DNA from 4 places in the Rhizobium sp. 62_C5_N11_2 genome. Region 2 is predicted to be linked to each of the others. Evidence: predicted binding sites of a transcription regulator. Region 2 holds the regulator's gene; each other region holds the start of a gene.
What was found. Region 2 encodes LexA, which represses DNA repair genes until DNA is damaged. Its sites were predicted from a motif close to TGTTCNNNNTGTGTTCNG; they were not measured.

Region 1 (3,449 bases), 1.0 Mb from region 2:
TGCGCCCCTTGGGGCCGCTCTCGCCGTAGCCGATACGTTCGACGGCGTGGCCGGAGCGGGTGCCCCAATTGTCGCGCGTGGCATCGGTCTTGTTGGCCTGGGCGCGTTTCCAGCCGGGAGTGGAATAGGAGTTGGCGAAGGGTTCGGCCTTGTCGAAGCGGGACTGGCCGTAGCCGCCGCGACCGTAACCGCCGTAGCTCTGCTCCATTTCGGCGACCTCGACATGGGTTTCCGGCAGTTCGTCGAGGAAACGCGAGGGCAGGGTCGATTGCCAGAGGCCATGGATGCGGCGGTTGGAGACGAACCAGATGTGGCAGCGGTGCTTGGCGCGGGTGATGCCGACATAGGCGAGGCGGCGTTCCTCCTCCAGGCCGGCGCGGCCGCTCTCATCGAGCGAGCGCTGGTGCGGGAAGAGGCCTTCCTCCCAGCCGGGCAGGAAGACGGTGTCGAATTCCAGGCCCTTGGCCGAATGCAGCGTCATGATCGAGACGGCGTCGAGGTTCTCGTTGGTCTCGGCATCCATCACCAGCGAGACGTGTTCGAGGAAGCCGCGCATCGACTCGAAGCTTTCCATCGAGCGGATCAGTTCCTTGAGGTTCTCAAGGCGGCCGGGGGCTTCGGCACTCTTGTCGTTCTTCCACATGTCGGTATAGCCGGACTCTTCGAGGATCTGCTCGGCAAGTTCGGTATGCGGTGTGTTTTCAAGCAGTTCCTGCCATCGGCGGAAAGATTGAATCACGTCGAAGAGCGCCTTTCGCGCCTTCGGCTTCAGCTCGTCCGTCTCGATAATGTCGGCCGCCGCCGCAAGCATTGGTATATCGCGGGCGCGGGCATAGTCGTGCAGCGCACGTACCGTCGTGTCGCCGAGGCCGCGCTTCGGCGTGTTGATGATGCGTTCGAAGGCGAGGTCGTCGGAGGCTTGAGCGACCAGGCGAAAATAGGCCATGGCATCGCGGATTTCCAGGCGCTCGTAGAAGCGCGGGCCGCCGATGACACGGTAGTTGAGGCCGAGGGTGACGAAGCGGTCTTCGAATTCACGCATCTGGAAGGAGGCGCGCACGAGGATCGCCATGTCGTTCAGCAGATGTTTGCCGCGCTGGAGCTGCTCGATCTCCTCGCCGATGGCGCGGGCTTCCTCCTCCGAATCCCAGGAGGCGTGGACCTGCACCTTGACGTCATCGGGATCGGAGCGGTCGGTGAACAGCGTCTTGCCGAGGCGGCCCTCATTATGGGCGATCAGATGGGCAGCGGCGCCGAGGATATGTTCGGTCGAGCGGTAGTTGCGCTCGAGCTTGATCACCTTGGCGCCGGGGAAATCCTTTTCGAAGCGCAGGATATTGTCGACCTCCGCGCCGCGCCAGCCATAGATCGACTGATCGTCGTCGCCGACGCAGCAGACGTTCTGCGGCTCGCCCTTGGGGCGCTGGGCGAGAAGCCTGAGCCACATGTACTGAGCGGTGTTGGTGTCCTGATACTCGTCGACGAGGATATAGCGGAAGCGGCCGTGATATTCCTTCAAGAGATCCGGGTTCTTGCGGAAGATCGCGATCGGATGCATCAGCAGGTCGCCGAAGTCGCAGGCGTTCAGCGTCGTCAGGCGCGCCTGATAGGCAAAATAGAGATCGCGGCCGCGGCCATTGGCAAAGGCGCGGGCGTCGCCCTCGGGGATATCGGCGGGGCCGAGACCCTTGTTCTTCCAGGTGTCGATCATGCCGGCGAACTGCTTGGCCGGCCAGCGCTTGTCGTCGAGGCCTTCGGCCTGGATCAACTGCTTGATCAGGCGGACGACGTCGTCGGTATCGAGAATGGTGAAATCGGAGCGCAGGCCGACGAGCTCGCCGTGGCGGCGCAGAAGTTTGACGCCGATCGAGTGGAAGGTGCCGAGCCAGGGCATGCCTTCGACGGCGCCACCGACGAGCAGCGCGATGCGCTCCTTCATCTCGCGGGCCGCCTTGTTGGTGAAGGTGACGGCGAGGATCTGCGAGGGGAAGGCACGGCCGGTGTTGAGGATATGGGCAATGCGGGTCGTCAGTACGCGCGTCTTGCCGGTGCCGGCGCCGGCCAGCACGAGGACGGGGCCTTCCAACGTTTCGACGGCTTCGGTCTGCTCGGGGTTCAGCCCGGCGAGGTAATCCGGCCGCTTGCCACCGTCGCGAGCCGCCATGGCGCGCGCCGCGATGCCGCCGCCGGCGACGGGCGCCCTTTCGGCGGGTGCGGCAGGCGGCTGCGGCTTGCGCGCCATCTCGCCCGGCTCTTCGTCGAAGAAGGGCATATCGTCGAAACTATTGCTCATGGCGCGTAATGTAGTGATTCGGGAAGGAAAGACCAGAAAAGATGTTCTGCTTTCATTCCCGAGCCGCCGCTATTCCGGGCGGTAGGTTGCGGGCAGCAATGCCGCCGCAGAGCGCGGCCATGGTGGTCACGCGGGCGAGCGGGGCCAAAAAACGGTTCGCGGCCTGTCGGAACCGGCGCCGGTGGGGCGTCCTTAGGTCATCGGACAGCAGTCCGGATCGATACCGTCAACAAGGAGGTCGTTTCATGCCGAAGGTCGTTTCAAATCTCTGGTTCGCCGAGGAAGCACGCGAAGCCGTCGAATTCTATGTGTCTGTTATCCCGGATTCCAGGATCGGCCGCACCACCATTTTGCCGGCGGAAACGCCGAGCGGGCCTCCCGGCAGTGTCGAACTGATCGAGTTCACGCTCGCCGACCAGGCCTTCCTGGCGATGAAGGCCGGCCCGCTCGATAGCTTCAATCATTCCTTCTCGATCGCGATTCTTGTGGAAAGCCAGGCCGAGATCGATCGGATATGGGAGGCATTTCTCGCCAATGGCGGCACGCCGGAGGCCTGCGGATGGCTGAAGGACCGCTGGGGTCTTTCCTGGCAGATCGTGCCGCGCACGCTGTCCGAAATGATCGCCGACAGCAACCGCGAGCGGGCCAGGCGCGTAACCGAAGTGATGCTCGGCATGGTCAAGATCGATGTCGCCGCGCTGGAGAAGGCATTCAACGGCTGAGTCGCGCGGTTAGCGTATGATCACGATGATGGGCGCATAGTCGCGATGCGTCCGTTTCCATCATGTCTGAAGCGGATCGGCACACGCTGTCCTGCATCGACTTTGCGCAGATTGGCTGCCAACCGTCGATTTCTCCAGTGCTCGAATCACGGGCGACATTGCACACCTTTTTCATCTTTCTGTCACGTCGCGAAATGTGCTGATACCGCGATGGCACCCTTCTCCACTACAATAAGGAACAGTTTCGTAGAGTAAAAAAATAACCGGTGCATGCACGTTTTTGTGCATTGCCAGAAACAGCCGGTGAGCGTGGAATATACCTGCGAAACTATTGATTCTTAGGAATGTCGTGTCCATCTCCTTGGTATGACGACCTAGAGCCTGTGGCATTAACCTTGAATGGAGGGCCCATGCTGAGTGAATCCGTATTTGAT
Region 2 (3,449 bases):
GCTACCAGCTGTGGAAGGACCGGCGCGTCCGCGAAAACGCTTTCCTGAAGCTGCCGGTTTTTCGGCCCGTCGTTACGGTTGCGGGTTTCTTCGGCGGCGTCTTCCTGACCTCGCTGATCGGCGGCTTTTCCACCGCGCTGTTTTCGATCGAGCATTTTCATCGCCTGACTGCCTATGGCCTGCCGGCAAACCTCGCGACGATGCCGATCATCTCCTTCATCATCATGCCGGCCGGGTTGCTGGCGATGCTGCTCATGCCTTTCGGTCTGGACGTTTTGCCTTGGAAGGTCGTCGGATTCGGCCTCGATCTGGTGATCGCGATCGCAAAGACGGTGTCCGGCTGGGGTGGCGACATCGGCATCGGCCGCTTGCCCGCTTGGTATTTCGCGATAGCCGTCGCAGGCTTTCTGCTGCTGACGCTGCTCCGCACCCGGCTGCACCATATCGGCACATCGATCATCGCGGTGTCGACGCTCGTCCTCTTGCTTCTGCCGGTTCCCCGGCCGCCGGATCTGGCGATTTCGGAGGATGGTGGTCTCGTCGCAATCGTCGAGGCGGGGGCCATGGCTTCCAACCGTGAAAGACCGCCGGATTTCATCTTCGACCAGTGGCAGAGAGCGCTGGTCCTGCCGACGCATCACCCGCCGAAGATGCTGGATGGTCCTGCTATCCCGCCGGAGGGAGAAGACCGCCGCGTCAGGCTTTCCCGCGATCAGCAGAACGAAGCAAGGTCGGCGATGCGGGCGGCTGCAGCTGGTGGTGAAGCAAACCGCTTTTCCTGCGTCAAGAAGGCCTGGTGCATATCAAGGCTTGGCAATGGTCACGTGGTTGCTGTCATCGACAATGCCGCCTATCTCGGTCCGGCATGCGACGCGGCCGATATCGTCGTGACGTCGGTCCGCCTGCGCTTCAACAGCTGCCGCTCAGGGGCGACGCTCTTCACCGGCGAAACGCTGCGCAGGACCGGTTCCGTCGAGTTGCGCTTCGCCGACGCCGGCCTGGAGGTCGCAACCGCATTCGATGCATTGTCGCGGCCATGGATGCGGCATCGCGCCTATGACTGGCGCAGCAACAGTTTTGCCGAATCCGGACTGCCTGATGTCAGTGATAGCGGCGAATGAGGCCGACGAGCTTGCCCTGAACCTTGACGCGGTCCGGCCCGAAAATCCGGGTCTCGTAAGCCGGGTTGGCCGCCTCCAGCGCGATCGAGGCGCCTTTGCGGCGGAAGCGTTTGAGTGTCGCTTCTTCGTCATCGACGAGAGCAACGACGATGTCGCCAGGACTTGCGGTGCTGCCGTTGCGAATAATCACGGTGTCGCCGTCGAAGATGCCGGCGTCGATCATCGAATCGCCCTTGACCTCGAGCGCATAATGTTCACCGGAACCGAGCATGTCCGCCGGAACGACGATTTCGTGGGTGTTGTTCTGGATCGCCGAGATCGGAACACCGGCGGCGATACGGCCCATGACCGGCACGGATACCGAGTTGCCGTTGTCGGCGACGGGTTTTGCCGGAGCAGGAGTGGCGACCGGCTGCGGCTTGCCAAGGCTGCCCTCGATGACGCTGGGCGAAAAGCCCCGCCGGGGCTGAATGCTGGGGCTGTAGGCCTCCGGAAGCTTGATAACCTCGAGCGCACGGGCGCGGTTCGGTAGGCGGCGAATGAAGCCACGTTCCTCGAGCGCCGTAATCAGCCGGTGAATCCCGGACTTGGAAGCGAGGTCCAGGGCATCCTTCATTTCGTCGAAAGATGGCGGAACGCCGGATTCCTTCATGCGCTCATGAATGAAAAGGAGAAGCTCCTGTTGTTTGCGCGTGAGCATCGACGTTGTGACCTCGTGATTGAAACAAATCCAGAACAGACACTATATGTTCCATATGTGTTCCGCAAGTAGCTAAATTTCCGTAAAACTTGGCGCCAACTCGTTGAGATTTTTATTTTCATTCGCCGGATTGGGACACATGTCTTGCATTGAGGGGCGCGCCATCGCACATCTCTTGCCGCTTCCAGGAGGGATATCATGAACGAGCGTTCCGCCAAGCCGCACCCGCTGGATCATGTGGTGCTGCCCGTCGTCAATATCGATCTGGCGCGCGAGAGGCTTGGCAAGCTCGGCTTCACCGTTGCCGCCGATGCACGCCATCCCTTCGGAACGGAAAACGCCTGCGTCTTTTTTGCCGACAAGACTTATCTGGAGCCGCTCGGGATTGCGAGTGTCGAGGAGAGCGAGGCCTCAGCGCGGCAAGGCAATGTTTTCACCGCCCGCAACCGGGCCTTCCGCTTCCGCTGCGGCGAGGAGGGGCTTTCGGGGCTTGCTTTCGGTAGTAAGGATGCCGGCATCGATCATCAGAACTTCGTCGGCAACGGATCGAGCGCCGGCGAGATGCTGCAGTTCACCCGGCCGATGACGATGCCGGACGGTTCTGAGAGCGTCGCCGGCTTCAAGCTGGCTTTTGCCGGCGACCTGCGAGCGCCCGATCTCTTCCTTTTCAGCGTCGAACGCGTCAATCCGCTGCCGGCCGACCGCGGCGCGCTGGAGACGCATGCCAATGGCGTCACCGGCATTGCCGAGATCGCGCTCTGCGCGCCTGATGCCGCCGCTTTCGGAGCCTTCGTCGGCCTTGCCGTGGCGCAGGCGGCAGTCGAGAAAACCGGTTTTGGCGTCAATGTTGCTGCTTCGAACGCGAAAATCAGCCTGATGACGCCGGAAGGGCTAGAAGCCTATTTCGAGATCGCCGGCTCATCCGCCGATCGCGGCCTCCGTGGCCGGGCAATCCTCTTCATTGTCGCCGATCTTGCCGTGACAGAAGCGCATTTGGCTGCTAACGGGGTGACATACACGCGCAAGAACAATCGCATTCTGGTGAAGCCCGCGCCCGGGCAGGGCACGCTCTTCGCCTTCGAGGAGACACGATGAGCACTGAGACGAATTCCGAAGTCAAGATCGGCGAAGGCCAAGGCCAGGTGACCTTTTCCAATACCGGCCGCCTGTCGCTAATTGCCGGTCCCTGCCAGATGGAGAGCCGCGACCACGCCTTCATGGTTGCCGGTACGCTGAAAGAGCTTTGCGCAAAGCTCGGCATCGGCCTCGTCTACAAGAGCTCCTTCGACAAGGCGAACCGCACCTCGCTCTCGGCTGAGCGCGGTATCGGGATCGAAAAGGGCATGGAGGTCTTTGCCGACCTCAAGAAGGAGTTCGGCTTTCCTGTCCTGACCGACGTTCATACCGCCGAGCAATGCGCGGAGGTGGCAAAGATCGTCGACGTCCTGCAGATCCCGGCCTTCCTTTGCCGCCAGACCGACCTTCTCATCGCCGCCGCCAAGACCGGCCGCGTCGTCAATGTCAAGAAGGGCCAGTTCCTCGCCCCCTGGGACATGAAGAACGTCCTGAAGAAGCTCAACGCCAGCGGCAATCCGAACGTGCTGCTGTGCGAGCGCGGCGCCTCCTTC
Region 3 (3,449 bases), 1.6 Mb from region 2:
CCATCCCGGGCGCGCGTCATGGCGACATAGAGCAGCCGGCGTTCCTCTTCGATTTCGGCGGTGGTGCCGACGGCGAGATCGCTCGGTATGCATCCGTCGACGACGTTCAGCATGAAGACCCTCGTCCATTCCTGGCCCTTGGCGGAATGGATGGTCGACAGGATGAGATAGTCTTCGTCGAGAAGCGGCACGCCCGCCTGGTCGCTGGTCGCATCGGGCGGGTCGAGGGTGAGCTCGGTGAGGAAACGCTCGCGCGAGGCATAACCGCCGGCGATCTGCTCGAGCTGTAACAGGTCGGCCTGCCGCGTCGCTGCGTCCTCGTGCAGCCGTTCCAGATGCGGCGCGTACCATTGCCGCGCCAGGCCGATTTCCGCCGGCCAGCCGGCCTTGCCGGTCTTCAGCTCCTGCAGCATCGAGACGAACATTGTCCAGTCTTCGCCGGAACGCGGCGGCGCCGGCATGGCAGCGAGAGCAGAAATCGGGCTGGCATCCTCGGCCATCTGGTCGAGCGTCTTCTGCGCCGTCGACGGCCCGACGCCCGGCAGGATCTGCATCAGCCGGAAGCCGGCCACCCGGTCGCGCGGGTTCTGCGCGAAGCGAAGGGCGGCCAGCATGTCCTTCACATGCGCGCTGTCGAGAAACTTCAGCCCGCCGAATTTGACGAAGGGAATGTTGCGCCGGGTCAACTCGACCTCCAGCGGCCCGCTGTGATGCGAGGCGCGGAAGAGCACGGCCTGCTGCTTGAGCGTGAGGCCTTCCTCGCGGTTGTCGAGCACCATGTCGGCGACGTAGCGCGCCTGCTCGGCCTCGTCGCGCACCGTGACGAGGCGCGGCCTCTCGGATGATTGCCGCTCGGTCCAGAGGTTCTTGGTGAAGCGCTCCGAGGCGAGATCGATGACGGCGTTGGCGGCGGCGAGGATCGGCTGCGTCGAGCGGTAGTTGCGGTCGAGGGTGACGATATTGGCGGCCGGGCTGAAGGCGGCGGGAAAATCGAGGATATTGCGCACCGTCGCGGCGCGGAAGGAATAGATCGACTGCGCATCGTCACCGACGACGGTCAGCCCCTGGCCGCCGGGCTTCAGCGCCAGCAGGATCGAGGCCTGCAGCCGGTTGGTGTCCTGATATTCATCAACGAGCACATGGTCGAAGCGGCTGCCGATATCCTCGGCAATGACAGTCTCGCCGACCATCTGCGCCCAGTAGAGCAGCAGATCGTCGTAATCGAGCACGTTCTGGCTCTGCTTGGCCTCGACATAGCTGGCGAAAAGTTCGCGCAGCTGTTTTTCCCACGCCGCGCACCAGGGAAAGACGTCGCGTAGCACGAGGTCGAGCGCGGTTTCCGAATTCACCGCTCTGGAATAGATGGCAAGACAGGTGCCCTTTGTGGGAAAGCGGCTTTCCGTCTTCGAGAAACCAAGGTCGTGCCGGATCAGGTTCATCAGATCGGCGCTGTCTTCGCGGTCATGGATGGTGAAATCGGCATCGAGGCCGATCTGCTGGGCATAATCGCGCAACAGCCGCGCGCCGATGCCATGGAAGGTGCCGGACCAGGAAAGCGCATCCGCCATGACGCCGGCATTCGCACCAAGCACATCGCGGCAGATGCGCTCGACGCGCCGCGCCATCTCGGCGGCTGCCCGGCGCGAAAAGGTCATCAGCAGGATGCGGCGGGGATCGGCGCCTTTGACGATCAGATGGGCGACCCGATGCGCCAAGGTATTCGTCTTGCCGGAGCCGGCGCCGGCAATGACCAGCAGCGGCCCGGCAATATGGCTGCCGTCGATGAGCGTGCCGTGCTCGACGGCCATGCGCTGCTGCGGATTGAGCTTTTCGAGATACATCCAGCCGTCCGGTCGGGCTCCCGCAGAATCACTGGGGAAAGATTAGATGTTCCTTGAATGTTCGCGATTGCCGCCTCTGTCAAGCGATCTGGCGCGCGAGCAACATCTCAGTCGGGGAAATCCGGACCGACTACGCGCCGCACCAGCTTCAGGCTGCGGTCGGGCTGAAGGATATAGGTTTCCTCCACGCGCTGTCCCGTCCCGTTGTAGAACTGGTTGTAGACGGCGCTGCCGACCGGCGACTTGGTGAGCTTCGTTCGCGGCTGGCCGCCATAGGTAATGCTGCCGGGAATGGGTTCCAGCGCCGGCGTATCGGCCGAGGAGCAGCCGGCAAGCAATGCCCCGGCAAACAAGACAGGCAGAAGCGCTTTCATCGTCATCATCCCTCTTTCGACTGCAGCCAGATATGGAAGTCGCCGCACCTTTCGCCAAGGGTAGCCCATGCCGCCCGCGCAGGTATCGCTGTCGAGCAGGCTCTTCTTTTCCGGGGGACGCAACGAAATGCGTACCTGCGACGTTAACAGACATCAACCAACATCAGGAAACGTTCACGGTGCTCGGCTTTCCAGCATTCACGGGGCATGACGAGCCCGGCCCGCAGGGCCACAGCGATGCCGCGACGCGCGCCTCGGTGGAGAGCGCCCTTCATGCGGCCGCCGATTTCGAAGCCGGCGAAATCACCGTCGGCATATCCGGCTACTATGTCATCCTGGAAGGTTTCGTGCGCCGGCGGGGTGATGTCGAGCGCGCGGTCGAGATCGCTGAGGGCGTCGTCGGACGAGGCTATGTGCGTGGTCGCCTGCTGCGACGCTGAAGTCTTGAGAATGGGATGCCGCGCCGGTTCGCGCGCTCATGTCTTTGCGATGCATGAAGGGAACCAAAACACCCTCCCACGTGTTGAAAGGCCGGACCTAAACGCTGGAGACCCCCATGCAGTCGCTTCTTCGCATCTCTGCAATGACCTTGATAACAGGCGGTGTCTTTGCCGGCTCCGCCCACGCCTCGCTGGAAACCGGCACGAATTATTCCGCTTTGCCGAAGGACCAGATCGCCCTCAACGAATATACCGGGACCGTCGCCTGCACGCCGGCAGATCCTCAGTATTTGCCGTCCTTCATCCGCGCGGCGGATGGCACGATCATCGGTGTCGGTTATGTCGAAGTGGAGAATGAGGGCGGCGCGGACTGCTGAAACATCCGCTTTGCTCGGACGAGGCTCGCCTGCGTTTCCGCAGAGGTGACGAGCCTCTAACCATCATCATGATGGCTGGCCATCTTCTATGAATACACCTGTACCAGGCGCAACGCCTGCTGCACCAAAACCCGGCGCGAGTTCGATGCAGGGTTAAGTAAAATTAAAGCATTGTCCCGTTCCGGCACGTTCCGTTTACGAACGACCTGAAGCGGCCTGGAAATCCTGACCGAAGTGCAGCGCATAACCCCGAAAATTGGAATCGATTTTCGGAAAGGATTATGCGCCAGTTCAATGAAGCTTCAGCTTCGCCTCTTCGGCTGCCGCCAGAAACTCGGCTCTCGCCTCTTCCACGCTCTTGCGCCCGTCGAGCGCTGCCCGGCAGGTGCTGCGGGCCTTGATATAACGAAGCCCGCG
Region 4 (3,449 bases), 2.6 Mb from region 2:
CGCGACAGCACATCCCGAAGAAGCGCCTTTTCACCGCCGAAGAGATGGGCGCAGCCGCTAATGTCGAGAAACAGGCCGTCCTTGCCGTCGAACGCCACCAGCGGCGTATAACGGTCGCACCAGTCGGCAATTGCCTCCAGCAACCGGCGGTCGGCCGCCGGATCTTCTTCCGCGACCTCGAGCATGGGGTACATGGCGCGCGCTTCGGCAACGCCCAGCTCCTTCCTCAACCCCAGCCTCTCGGCCAACTCGTCCAGTGCCGTCAGCCGCATGGCATTGTTGAGCTTGCCGGAACAGACGATAGGCGGCGTCTCAGGACGCCCTTTCGAACGCCAGGAGAGCCCCCATCGCTTGCGGGCGATGCGGTCCGTTGGCAGATGCGGGAAGCTGAGCGCCAGAATGCGCTGACTGTTCGCCTGGAGGACGAACGAGGTTTGGTTCGGCGATAGGGAGAAATTCGCGTTCATGGGGGTTCCACTCCAGAAGAAAGGAGAGCGGGGCCGGATTGCGGCTCTTCTCCAGCGTGAGACGGAAAATGGGATTGCCGATGCTGCCGGAAAGTTTCGATCCATCCGGCAACGGCCGCAGACCGGACGGGACTGGTTCGACATGCAGACGGAAGGCCGCACTGCTTGCCTCCTCCGCCCCGGCCTGGCGGACAAGAAAAAGCGGACGGCGGGCAGCATGCGCCCTGAGACTGAGCCTGCGGCTTTCGGTCAGGCCGAAATGGGCGGGATTGCCTCGCACTTCGAAAATGACGGCCGAGAAGGCAGCGCTTTCCACCGCCACCTCCGCCAGCCAGAGCGCCTCGTCCAGCTTGCGCGGCGCCGCATGGAGAAACCGCTCCGGGCTCAGCCCGAAATCCCGAAGCCCGGGGGCATAGGGACGACCGGCCTCCAGCGTGCCGACGGCATCGCCGATCCAGAGCAACGGCAGAAGCCTGCCGGCATCCGCTTCCCGTTTTTGCAGTCGCGCGGCAACAGCCATCGCCAGCCCGCTTGCAGCACCTGCATCGCGAGACAGAGCCGAGCGGAATTCGGTGATCGCATCGAGCGGCAAGCCGCCTTCCAGCGCCCCGTCGAGAAACTCCACCCCAAACGGCAGGGGCGGCAGAATGCGCTCCTGGCGGGTCTTGCGTCCTTCCGCCAGGGCTTCCTGCTCCGCTGCGGCAAGCGCCGGCGCGGGCCTTCCCTCCAGTCGGGCAATGGTTTCGCGGAGCGCAAAAAGCCGCTCGCGCGCCAGGGCGTGCTGCGCCATGGCGTTCTCCGATCCGTCTTGTTCCTGTTATGTTCTTATAGATTCCAGAGAGCTAATGAAGAGTCAACGGGCATTTTCTATGAATTTATTCCTGCCTTTGATTCCGCACTCGAAAATCGGCGCTAAAGGTTCTATATGGGCCCGCAAAGGAAGGAATATTCATGGCCCGCATAGACCAGAGCGATGATTGGCGGGACCGCCATGCGCCGACGATCAGCACCTTCGAGTCGCTGGCCATGGAGGCCTATAGCCATCTGCCGGATGAATTCCGCCAGCTGACGACCAACCTCACGATCGAGATCGAAGATTTCCCCGATGACGACGTTTTCGAGGACATGGCGCTGGAAACCCCTTTCGATCTGCTCGGCCTTTTCGAGGGCAGGGGCATTTCCGAACGTTTCACGCTGGAAACCGGCGAGATGCCGAACCGCATCCGCCTCTACCGCCGCCCCATTCTCGATTACTGGGCTGAGAACGACGAGACGCTCGGCGATATCATCACCCACGTCCTGATCCACGAGATCGGCCACCATTTCGGGCTGAGCGACGATGACATGGAGCGGATCGAGGCAAGCGCCGAGGAAGCCGCCGAGCGCTAGAGCGCCGCGCGTCCAAAGGACGCGCTAAGGACGCTCCATCACTTTCAATCACGCATAATCCTCCGAAAATCGATTACGATTTTCGGGGTTATGCGCTGAGCCTCACTGCTCGGAGAGCTTCATCTCAGGATGGTAATCCTTGCCTTCGACATGCTTGACGACGGCCTGACCACACTGCATCGCGCCGGTTGCGGCATTGAAGGCATAGGTCGGCGAGCCCTCCAGCGACCAGCCCTTGTTGAGGGCGGCAGTGACCTTGTGGCAGAAGGAAGCATCGTCGGGACCGGTCAGGAAGCGGTAGAGTTTCATCACATCGTCTTTCGTGCTGCAGCCTGGCGGGCTGCGATCAGGCGGGCTTTATGGACCAGACTTTCCGCCTGGACAAGATGCAACCGCTCGACCATCCGCCCGCCTGCGTTGATGACGTTCAGCCCGTCGGAGGCGGGATCGGCAAAGGCCGCGATGATCGCCTCCGCTTCTGCAATCGCTGCCGGATCCGGGCCGAAATGATGGTTGGCGGGCTCGATCTGCGCCGGATGGATCAGCATCTTGCCGGCAAAGCCCATCGCCCGGCCCTGCAGACATTCGGCATCAAAACCCTGTTCGTCCCTGAAATCGTTGAAGACGCTGTCGATCGCATCGAGCCCGTAGGCGCTGACCGCAAGGACGACCTGCATCAGCCACGGCACGAGATAGTTCCGCCCCGGCTGTGGCAGCACGCCGGTTTCCTTGCGCAGGTCGTTGAGCCCGACGACGAGGCAATCGAGCCGCGAGCCCGGCGTGCGCCCGGCTTCGGCGATAACAGCCGCATTCAGGATGCCGCGCGGCGTCTCGATCATCGCCCAGATACGCAGATCTTCCGGTGCATCCGCCTCGGAGAGAAGGTCGCCGACCGCCATTATATCCTGCGGTTCGTCGACCTTCGGCAGCAGCACGGCGTCGGGATTGAGCGCGATTACCAGTTCCATGTCCGCCAGGCCGAAATTGGTCGACAGGTCATTGATGCGAATGATCCGTTCCTTGCCTTGGAGCGGCCGAGCCGAAAAGAAATTCCTCAGATTTTCCCGCGCTTCCGCCTTCCTTTCCGGCGCCACGGAATCCTCGAGATCGAAGATCACCGCATCGCAATCGACCGCATGGGTTTTTTCGAGGGCGCGGGGATTGATGGCAGGCACGCTCAGCACCGAACGGCGCAGGCGGGCGGAGCGGGTCGCGGGGTTTCGGCTCATGGCGAATTAGTGCCAAGCTTTGAAAGCCGAAGCAAGCAGCCCACTCCAGAACATCGAGCAGAACAACAAAAAGCCACGCTTGCCTTGCAGAGAGGAAAGAGAAGGACCACATTCCTTTCCGAAGAAAGGTCTCTAACCATGCAGAACATTCGCTCCATCTTCCTCATGCTTGCCGGCGCCACCGTTTTCGTGGCCATGCTGCTTCTCACCTTTTCGGTGACGCTCGCCGTCGGCGGCATCCTGACCGTGCTCATGGTCGGACGCGCGCTTTCGATGAAGATGAAGCCCGCTCCGGTCCGCGCCAAGGCGAACAATGGTAAGCCGGAGATGCGCGTGTGGAACGACGGCCGCGGTACGATCATCG

Region 1: a site for LexA is predicted at 2,336-2,353, ahead of AB8B31_RS14190 (ATP-dependent helicase). Genes of this name have one in related genera too.
Region 3: a site for LexA is predicted at 1,889-1,906, ahead of AB8B31_RS01255 (ATP-dependent helicase). Genes of this name have one in related genera too.
Region 4: a site for LexA is predicted at 1,277-1,294, ahead of AB8B31_RS21465 (ImuA family protein). Genes of this name have one in related genera too.

What each region holds. Positions count from the first base shown of each region.
Region 1 covers NZ_JBPWPW010000001.1:2,811,900-2,815,348, reverse strand. The annotation lists gene AB8B31_RS14190 (ATP-dependent helicase) at 1-2,293, opposite strand, end outside; gene AB8B31_RS14185 (VOC family protein) at 2,539-3,015, shown strand; gene AB8B31_RS14180 (PrkA family serine protein kinase) at 3,426-3,449, shown strand, end outside.
Region 2 covers NZ_JBPWPW010000001.1:1,808,558-1,812,006, forward strand. The annotation lists gene AB8B31_RS09200 (ComEC/Rec2 family competence protein) at 1-1,121, shown strand, start outside; gene lexA (transcriptional repressor LexA) at 1,102-1,821, opposite strand; gene AB8B31_RS09210 (VOC family protein) at 2,020-2,916, shown strand; gene kdsA (3-deoxy-8-phosphooctulonate synthase) at 2,913-3,449, shown strand, end outside.
Region 3 covers NZ_JBPWPW010000001.1:242,978-246,426, forward strand. The annotation lists gene AB8B31_RS01255 (ATP-dependent helicase) at 1-1,841, opposite strand, end outside; gene AB8B31_RS01260 (membrane protein) at 1,949-2,215, opposite strand; gene AB8B31_RS01265 (BON domain-containing protein) at 2,395-2,655, shown strand; gene AB8B31_RS01270 (hypothetical protein) at 2,772-3,032, shown strand; gene AB8B31_RS01275 (DUF982 domain-containing protein) at 3,324-3,449, opposite strand, start outside.
Region 4 covers NZ_JBPWPW010000001.1:4,378,703-4,382,151, forward strand. The annotation lists gene AB8B31_RS21460 (Y-family DNA polymerase) at 1-401, opposite strand, end outside; gene AB8B31_RS21465 (ImuA family protein) at 313-1,257, opposite strand; gene AB8B31_RS21470 (metallopeptidase family protein) at 1,419-1,856, shown strand; gene AB8B31_RS21475 (DUF1737 domain-containing protein) at 1,959-2,165, opposite strand; gene AB8B31_RS21480 (HpcH/HpaI aldolase/citrate lyase family protein) at 2,165-3,085, opposite strand; gene AB8B31_RS21485 (hypothetical protein) at 3,224-3,449, shown strand, end outside.